Regions from separate parts of the Variovorax sp. BGA-UO-ETr-C22 genome, predicted to be linked through region 1. Evidence: predicted binding sites of a transcription regulator. Region 1 holds the regulator's gene; the other holds the start of a gene.

Region 1 (4,447 bases):
GTGATCTTCTGCATCGAGACGGGCTGGTACGCGATCGTCGCGCTGGCGCTGTCCTCGGCCGCGCCGCGCGCGGCCTACCTGCGCTACAAGACCTGGATCGACCGCGCGGCCGGCGGCGTGATGGGCCTGCTGGGCCTGCGGCTCGTGTGGTCGGCCGTGCGCGGCACCTGAGGCACTAGAGCAGGCTCTCGGGCGTGAGCGGCGACAGCAGTTCGAGCATGGTGCGGTCCCAGAAGCCCGAGTCGGGCTCTTCGTGCAGCACGGTGGTCTTGCCGCCTTCCTCGCTGACCCATTCGATGCGCCGCGAGCCGACTGCGCCCGCATCGGCGCCTTCGGCAAAACGCAGCCGGTAGGCGCCCTGCTGCTTGAGCACGTCGAGCAGCTTCAGGGTCTGCTGCGCCATCTCGGGGCTGCGGATGAACAGGCCGATCTCGGTGTTGTGAATCTCGGAGCGCGGATCGAAATTCATCGAGCCGACGAACAGGATGCGCTGGTCGATCACCGCCGACTTGGCGTGCAGCCGCCCGACGGACGTGCCGAACAGGCCGAGGCGCACGCTGCGCCGCGTGCGCGCGGAACTCAGCTCGTGCAGCTCGGCGCCCAGCGCCAGCATGTCGGCGCGGTAGCGGCGGTAGGCAGTGTGCACCAGTGGCTCGTCGGTGGCGGCGAGCGAGTTGGTGACCACGCTGATCTTCACGTTGCGCCCGCGGATCTCGCGCATCACCTCCAGCCCCGACGCGCCCGGGATCAGGTAGGGCGAGACCAGCGTCACCTCGCTGCGCGCGCGGCGCATCTGCTCGACCACGTTGTAGCGCACGCTGTCCACGTCGAGCAGCGGCACGCCGCCATACGACGCGGTCTTGCCGATCACGCGGTCGGGTGAATCGGCATAAGCCTCGGCGGTGGTCCAGATCAGGCCGAGCTTGCCGGCGTCGAGGTCGTCGGCCACCGGGCTGTAGCCGAGCAGGTCGTTGGGCGCGGGCCTGGGCGGCGGCGGCGTGGTGTCGGGGCCGGTGGCGGCGTCGAAGCGGCGCTGCAGTTCCTCGCGCGGCAGGTCGGTGTGCACGACCGCGCCGATCGGGCGCACGTGCGGGCTGTTCCAGTACTGGTCGAACAGCACGCCCAGGCGCGGGATCAGCGCACCCGTGACGAAGGTGTCGAGGTCGATGAAGTTCGGGCCGGTGGTGCGGCGGAAGTACTGGTTGCCGATGTTGCGCCCGCCCGCCACGGCCATCGCGCCGTCGGCGATGAAGAGCTTGTTGTGCATGCGGCGGTTGACGCGGCTGAAGTCGAACAGCGACGCGGTGAAGCGCTTGAGCAGGCTGCCGCGCCCGGCCGGGAACGGGTTGAACAGGCGCAGCTCCACGTTCGGCGTGGCGGCCAGGCCAAGCAGCAGCTCGTCTTCGCCGGACGTGTACAGGTCGTCCATCAACAGGCGCACGCGCACGCCGCGCTGGGCCGCATCGCGCAGGGTGCGCAGCAGGTAGCGGCCGGTCTCGTCGTTCTCGATCTGGTAGTACTGCACGTCGAGCGTGCGCTGCGCGCGGCGCGCCAGCTGCAGCCGCGTGTCGAAGGCGAAATCGCCGCCGGGCATCAGGCGAAAGCCGCTGAGGTCGGGGTCGGGCTGCGAGGCCAGCGCGATCTTGCCGAGCGCGGTGTCGGCCGAGACGGCGATGGCCTTGGTGGGCGGGCGCGGTGCCTCGTCGGGCAGCGTGGCGCAGCCGGCGAACAGCAGCGCCGCAGCCACAACAAGAACCCAATGCCCCCAGCGCGACAGCAGGCGACGGGTCATCGTGGGCTTTCTACAGAGCCTTGCGCAGGTTGGCCGGTGCGATGCGCAGCGCTTCGCGGTACTTGGCGACGGTGCGGCGCGCGCACTCGATGCCCTGCTCTTTCAGCATCTCGGAGATCTGGCTGTCGGACAGCGGCTTCTTGATGCTCTCGGAACTCACGAACTGCTTGATCAGCGCGCGCACCGCGGTGCTCGACGCATTGCCACCGGTCTCGGTGCCCAGCGCCGAACCGAAGAAGTACTTCAGCTCGACCGTGCCGAAGGGCGTGGCCATGTACTTGGCGGTGGTCACGCGCGAGATGGTCGACTCGTGCAGGCCCAGCTCGTCGGCGATCTCGCGCAGCACCAGCGGGCGCATGGCCAGCTCGCCGTGCACGAAGTAGCTCTTCTGGCGCTCGACGATGGCGTTGCTCACGCGCAGGATGGTGTCGAAGCGCTGCTGGATGTTCTTGATGAACCAGCGCGCCTCCTGCAGCCGCTGCGACAGCGCCTGGCTGCCCTCGCCCTTGTGCGACTTGAGCGCACCGGCGTAGATGTCGTGCACGCGCAGGCGCGGCATGACCTCGGGGTTGAGCATGACGCGGAACTTCACGTTGGTGCCGCGCCCGGTCTTGGTGACGATCACGTCGGGAATGACGATGTTGCGTTCGACGTCGACAAAGCGGCGCCCCGGCTTGGGCTCGAGCCGCGCAATGACCTGCAGCGCCGAGCGCACCAGGTCTTCGTTGGTGCGCGTGAGCGTGGCCAGGCGCTTGAAGTCGCGCCGCGCGAGCAGCTCCATGGGCTGCTTGCAGATCGCGATGGCGGTCTTGCGGATGAGCGCTTCGGCCTCGGTCTCGTCTTCGCTGGCGAGCGCCTTCAGCTGGATGCTCAGGCATTCGCCGAGGTCGCGCGCGCCGACGCCCACCGGCTCCAGGCTCTGCAGCAGGCCCAGCGCCACCTGGAAGTGGTGCACGAGGTCGTCGAACTGGTCGTTGTCGTCGCCCGCCAGGCCCGAGGCCAATGCGGGCAGCGAGTCTTCGAGGTAGCCGTCGTCGTTGAGCGACTCGATCAGGAAGCGCAGCGCGGCGCAGTCGTTTTCGTTCAGCCGCAGGCTCAACGCCTGGCGGTGCAGGAACGACTGCAGCGACTCCTGGCTGCGCGCGAGTTCGGTGGCGTCGGCACGCTCGTCGTCGCCCAGGTTGTTCTGGCGCGCGGGCGCGTCGCTGCCCCACTCGCTGTCGTCGGGCGCCATGTCGACGGTGCCGTCGCCTTCCCAGTCGGGCTCGCGCTCGGCGATCTCGGCGGCGGGGCCGTCGGTGTCGGGGGTCGAGGTGGTGGTGTCGCTGGAGGTGGAGGACGTGCTGGCGGCGGACGGCGTGAACTCGGCCTCGCCCTCGCCCGCGTCGTCGCGCGGCACCGGCGCGTCGGCCGTGTCCAGCCCGAATTCCTCGCGCGCCGCTTCTTCCGCGGTGCGCTCGAGGAACGGGTTCTCGTCCAGCATCTGCTCCACCTCCTGGCTCAGTTCGAGCGTGGAGAGCTGCAGAAGCCGGATCGACTGCTGCAGCTGAGGCGTCAAGGCCAGATGCTGCGAGACGCGAAGGGACAGCCCTTGCTTCATAGGAACCGCCCCCGCCCTTACATGCGGAAGTGCTCGCCCAGGTACACCCTGCGTACCTCGGCGTTGTCGACGATCTCCGAGGGTGTGCCTTGTGCCAGCACGTGCCCGTCGCTGATGATGAACGCGTGATCGCAGATGCCCAGCGTCTCACGCACGTTGTGGTCGGTGATGAGCACGCCGATGCCGCGCTCTTTCAGGAAACTGATGATCCGCTGGATCTCGATCACGGCGATCGGGTCGATGCCGGCGAAGGGCTCGTCCAGCAGGATGAAGCGCGGCTGGGTGGCCAGTGCGCGCGCGATCTCGACGCGGCGGCGCTCGCCGCCCGACAGCGCGAGCGCGGGCGAATCGCGCAGGTGGTCCACGCGCAGGTCGGCCAGCAGGTCGGCCAGGCGCTCTTCGGTGTGCTGCTTGGTCAGCGGCATCATGCGGCCGTTGGCGTCGGGCTCGCGCTGCAGCTCGAGCACGGCGCGCACGTTTTCCTCGACGGTGAGCTTGCGGAAGATCGAGGCTTCCTGCGGCAGGTAGCTCAGGCCCATGCGCGCGCGGCGGTGAATGGGCATGTGGGCGATGGGCTCGCCGTCGATGGTGATCTCGCCAGCGTCGGCGCGCACCAGCCCGACGATCATGTAGAACGAGGTGGTCTTGCCCGCGCCGTTGGGGCCGAGCAGTCCGACGACCTCGCCCTTTTGCACGTCGAGCGAGACGTCTTTCACGACCGTGCGGCTGCCGTAGCTCTTCTTGAGGCCGCGCGCCACGAGGCGGCTGCCCGGAATGCCGTCGGCGGTCTGGGTTCCTGCGGTTTCGATCACTTGCGCCCTTCCCCTTCGGTGCCGCCCAGCGTGGTGCTCGGGCGCAGCCCGGCGCCGGGCGCGGGAGTGGGTGCCGGGGCCGCGGGCTTCTTGCCGCCGGCTGCCGGTGCGGAACCGCCCGCCGCCGGGGCCGCGGCGGCCTTCGGCGTGAGGATGGCCTTGACGCGCCCGCCGCCGCCCGCCGAGACGCCGGCGTTCGGCGGCACGAGGGAGCCGTTGACGGTGTAGGTGTCGTTGCTCTGG
Region 2 (4,447 bases), 300 kb from region 1:
AGGATGGAATTTCACTTTTTTCGTCCCTGATCGATGCTGGCCGCTTTCAAAAGGGGAGTATTCACTACACCATAGGAAACGGATTTTCCTCACTCGGACGTGAAGAGGAAGCCGCTAAGGCATATGAAACAGCGCTTCAGCACTTGACTCCCGACCAAGACACATCACTGCTCGCGCAGTGCTACAAGAATCTCGGTTCCAGCTACGAGAAGCTTGGTCACGGAGAGAAGGCCGGCGAGTCTTTCCGTGAGGCGCTGCGATACAACCCCCAACTCCCAGAAGCGCATTGCGCCCTAGGACACCATTGCCTTCGAAACGGGGAGTATGAAAAGGCGCTCGCACACTTCGATCAGGTGGTCTTTGCCGAGGGCACGCTTGGAAAACAGACTTCGGTAATGGGTTGGCGAATAAATGTCCTATTCAACCTGGGCGATGCAAGGGCTGCATTTCGTGAAATCAATACGCTGCTCGGCGATGCGGGAAACGAGGCTTGGATTTGGCCATGGTGTGCTCGGCAAGTTGCCAGCTTTGGTCGCTCTGCGCCGGAGAACGCAAAGCTGAGCATCCCGTTCTGGGACCGATATCTGAAGGCGCATCCGGACTGTCCCAGCGGAGCGGGAGAGCGGTTGCTGAGCAAGCTGTACCTCCGGTCGGAAGGCCGAGCAGCAGACATGACCTATCAGGCGTTCAAGACTGAATTCGAGACCGGTATCCGGCATCAGCAGGGCGAGGCCGCCGCCCTCCTGTGGGATCGTCTGGGGCACTGGGCGCAGGAAGACGAAAACTGGGAGGAGGCGCAGCGGTGCTTTCAGATCGCATATGAACTCGCGGGTGGGCACTACGGCTACTGCCTCGGCACGGCGCTGAATGTCCTCGATCGTCCCGAGGAGAGCTTGCCGCTTCTGTTGGCACAAGCTGAGACGATTCAACCGGATGATCTGAGTTGGTGCCAGGTTGCAGTAGCCTATGAGAAATTGGGACGCATTCGCGAGTCAATCGATGCCTACTTGCGGAGCATTGCGCTGAATCCCAACCGCGCATCGGCTTGGTTCGACATGGGCGGCGTGCATTGGAACGCCGGAGAGTCGGAGGAGGCAAGTCGTGTGTGGAGGGCGGCAGTGGGCAGATTTCCAGATCACGAGCTAGCGGTTTTACTCCGCCGCGATTTCCCCTCAGTCCTTCGCTAGCGTAGCCGGAAGGCCACTCTAGAACACTCGAATCTGTATGTTTAGACAGAACCTGGGCCCGGTTTTGGAGGCCTCTGCCGAGGCAGTTCTCACTTAAATCCCGAAAAAACCGCAGATTCGCATTTATTTAAATGCGTTCGCGTTTTTCGACCGCGCTTACACCGCCGCCCACCAGCGCCACCGCACTCGCCGTGTGGTGCGGCGTGGCCGTCGGGCGGCTCATCCATCGCTCGGGCGCCAGCCGGCCGTCGAGGCTGGCGATGGCCGCGCTTTCCAGTGCCTCGTCCACGTTCATCGGCGGCAGCAGGCCGGCGAAGCGGTGCGCGAGCATCGACTTGCCCGAGCCCGGCTCGCCCACCATGAGCAGGCTGTGGCCGCCGGCCGCGGCAATCTCGAGGGCGCGCTTGGCGCCGGTGTGGCCCTTGACGTCGGCCAGGTCGGCATAGCGCGGGGCGCCGTCGCCGGGCGCGGCGCGCACGCGGGTCCAGCCGTCGTCGGTTGCGTCGACGGGCCCGCCGCCGCTGGCGACGAACTGGCGCACCACGTCGAGCAGGTGCTTGGCGCCGTACACCTGCGCGCCGGGCACCAGCGCGGCCTCCTGGGCGCTGTCCAGGGGCAGCACCAGCCGCACGGCCGAGCCCTGGGTGTAGGTGGCCACGGCCATCGCGAGCGCACCGCGCACGGGGCGCAGTTCGCCCGACAGCGACAGCTCGCCGGCGAACTCATGGCCGGCCAGCCGGGCGTTCTCGATCTGCCCGCTGGCCGCGAGGATGCCCAGCGCGATGGGCAGGTCGAAGCGGCCCGAGTCCTTCGGCAGGTCGGCCGGGGCGAGATTCACCACGATCTTCTTGTTGGTCGGAAATTCGAGCCCGGCGTTCTGGATCGCCGAGCGCACGCGCTCGCGCGCCTCCTTGACCTCGGTCTCGGCCAGCCCGACCAGCGTGAAGCTCGGCAGGCCGTTCGCCAGATGCACCTCGACCGTGACGGCGGCGGCCTCCAGGCCGAGCAAGGCGCGGCTTTGCACCAAAGACAGACTCATTTTTCTCCCTCTCCCCAAGTTGGTGCGCCTGCGACGTGCAAGCCCAGGACCGTGCAGCGTGCAAGCGTGTGCAACCGCCGGAAACAGGGCTTGTAACGATTTGGCGCTCATCGCCGGACACCTGCGCCCTCTGGCCGGGGCGGTATTCGTGCAGTTTGGCACGCTCCCTGCTTTGAGGGTGCTCAGGTCCAACAACACACTTGCGAGGAGTTCCCTGATGACGCACCGTACCGCCGCCCAGGCGTTGATCGTTCTGGCCACTGCACTGACCGCCTCGGGCGCCGCCATGGCCCAGGCCGCCGACGCCGCCGCACCGGCGCCCGCGCCCCTGCTCACGGGCAATGTCTCGCTGACCACGAACTACAAGTTCCGCGGCCAGGACCAGGACATGATCGGCAAGAACGACTACGCCAAGACCAAGGGCTTCAAGCCCGCCATCCAGGGCGGTTTCGACTACGCCTTCGGCGACAGCGGCTTCTACGTCGGCAACTGGAACTCCAGCGTCAACTGGCTCAAGGGCAACAGCATCGAGAGCGACCTGTACGGCGGCTACAAGTTCAAGGCCGGCCCGGTCGACATGGACGTCGGTGCGCTCACCTACATCTACCCGGGCAACTCGGTGGGCAACACCACCGAGCTGTACGTGGGCGCCACCTACGCCAACGACAGCTTCGGCTCGTTCACGGCCAAGTACTCGCACACGGTGTCCAAGGACTACTTCGGCTACGCCGGCGCCAAGACGGGCTCGGGCCTGAAGGGCCGCAACACCGGTTACCTGAACCTGGCCTACAGCAAGGAGATCGTGCCCAAGGTCACGCTCAAGGCCGCCGTCGGCTTCACCAACATGTCCAGCGACATCCGCAGCCTGGGCTACAAGAGCTACGTGGACTACAACATCGGTGCCACCTACGACTTCGGCAGCGGCCTGACGCTCACGGGCTCGGTGCAGGGCGCCAACAAGAAGTCCAACTACCAGGTCGTGGCCTACCCGGGCATCGAGATCCCCGACTTCGGCACCTTCGGCACCACCTACTACTCGCCCAACAAGGCACGCTTCATCCTCACGCTGACGAAGACGCTGTAATCGACACAACAACCAGGCGCGGCCCACGTTGCCGCGCCGCCTTTCATCCATCCAGAAGGAGCAACTCATCATGAAGCTGGTCACAGCCATCATCAAACCGTTCAAGCTCGACGAGGTGCGCGAAGCGCTCTCGGCCATCGGCGTGCAGGGCATCACCGTCACGGAAGTGAAGGGCTTCGGTCGCCAGAAGGGCCACACCGAGCTGTACCGCGGCGCCGAGTACGTGGTCGACTTCCTGCCCAAGGTGAAGATCGAGGCGGCCATCTCCGACGAGCTGGTCGACCGCGTGATCGAGGCGGTGGAAGGCGCCGCGCGCACCGGGAAGATCGGCGACGGCAAGATCTTTGTCTACAACCTCGAGCAGGTCGTGCGCATCCGCACCGGCGAAACGGGCCGCGAAGCCCTCTGATCGAGTCCTGGCCCGAAAGAACAACGACTATGAAAAAACTTCTTGTCTCTCTTGCGCTCGGCTTGAGCGTCTTCGTCGCCGGTACTTCGGCGCTGGCCCAGGCACCCGCCGCCACCCCTGAGGCACCGGCTGCATCGGCACCTGCCGCTGCTGCGCCCGCGCCTGCAGCGGCTCCCGCGGCTGCCGCACCCGCAGCCGCCGAGGCCGCACCCGCCGCACCGGCCGCCGCCCCCGCGCCCAAGGTCGACTCCGGCGACACCGCCTGGATGCTCACCTCGACCCTGCTCGTGATCCTGATGACCATTCCCGGCCTGGCGCTGTTCTACGGCGGCCTGGGTCGTTCCAAGAACATGCTGTCGGTGCTGATGCAGGTCTTCGTGATCTTCTCGCTCATCAGCCTGCTGTGGGCCATCTACGGCTACAGCCTGGCCTTCACGGGCGACGGCAACTTCTTCGGAAGCTTCGACAAGATCTTCATGAAGGGCATCACGCAGGAGACCTTCGGCGCGCTGACCACGATCCCCGAATACGTGTTCTTCGCCTTCCAGGGCACCTTCGCGGCCATCACCGTGGCGCTGATCGTCGGCGCCTTTGCAGAACGCGCCAAGTTCTCGGCCGTGCTGCTGTTCTCGGTGATCTGGTTCACCTTCAGCTACGTGCCCATGGCCCACATCGTGTGGGGCGGCGGCCTGCTGGGCAAGGACGGCGCGCTGGACTTCGCCGGCGGC

The links. The regulator sigma-54, encoded in region 1, starts transcription at its own class of promoters, with help from an activator protein. The targets are predictions, from matches to a motif close to TGGCANGNAANCTGCTTT.
Region 2: the regulator sigma-54 is predicted to act here: its motif matches at 2,383-2,400, upstream of AC57B8_RS10820 (TorF family putative porin).

The regions. Positions count from the first base shown of each region.
Region 1 covers NZ_JCAQPA010000009.1:568,911-573,357, reverse strand. Annotated here, with positions in the region: gene AC57B8_RS12200 (LysE family translocator) at 1-171, shown strand, start outside; gene AC57B8_RS12195 (phospholipase D family protein) at 176-1,792, opposite strand; gene rpoN (RNA polymerase factor sigma-54) at 1,803-3,392, opposite strand; gene lptB (LPS export ABC transporter ATP-binding protein) at 3,410-4,204, opposite strand; gene lptA (lipopolysaccharide transport periplasmic protein LptA) at 4,201-4,447, opposite strand, start outside.
Region 2 covers NZ_JCAQPA010000009.1:264,651-269,097, forward strand. Annotated here, with positions in the region: gene AC57B8_RS10810 (DUF4365 domain-containing protein) at 1-1,187, shown strand, start outside; partial or broken gene AC57B8_RS10815 (YifB family Mg chelatase-like AAA ATPase) at 1,348-2,226, opposite strand; gene AC57B8_RS10820 (TorF family putative porin) at 2,444-3,310, shown strand; gene glnK (P-II family nitrogen regulator) at 3,381-3,719, shown strand; gene AC57B8_RS10830 (ammonium transporter) at 3,749-4,447, shown strand, end outside.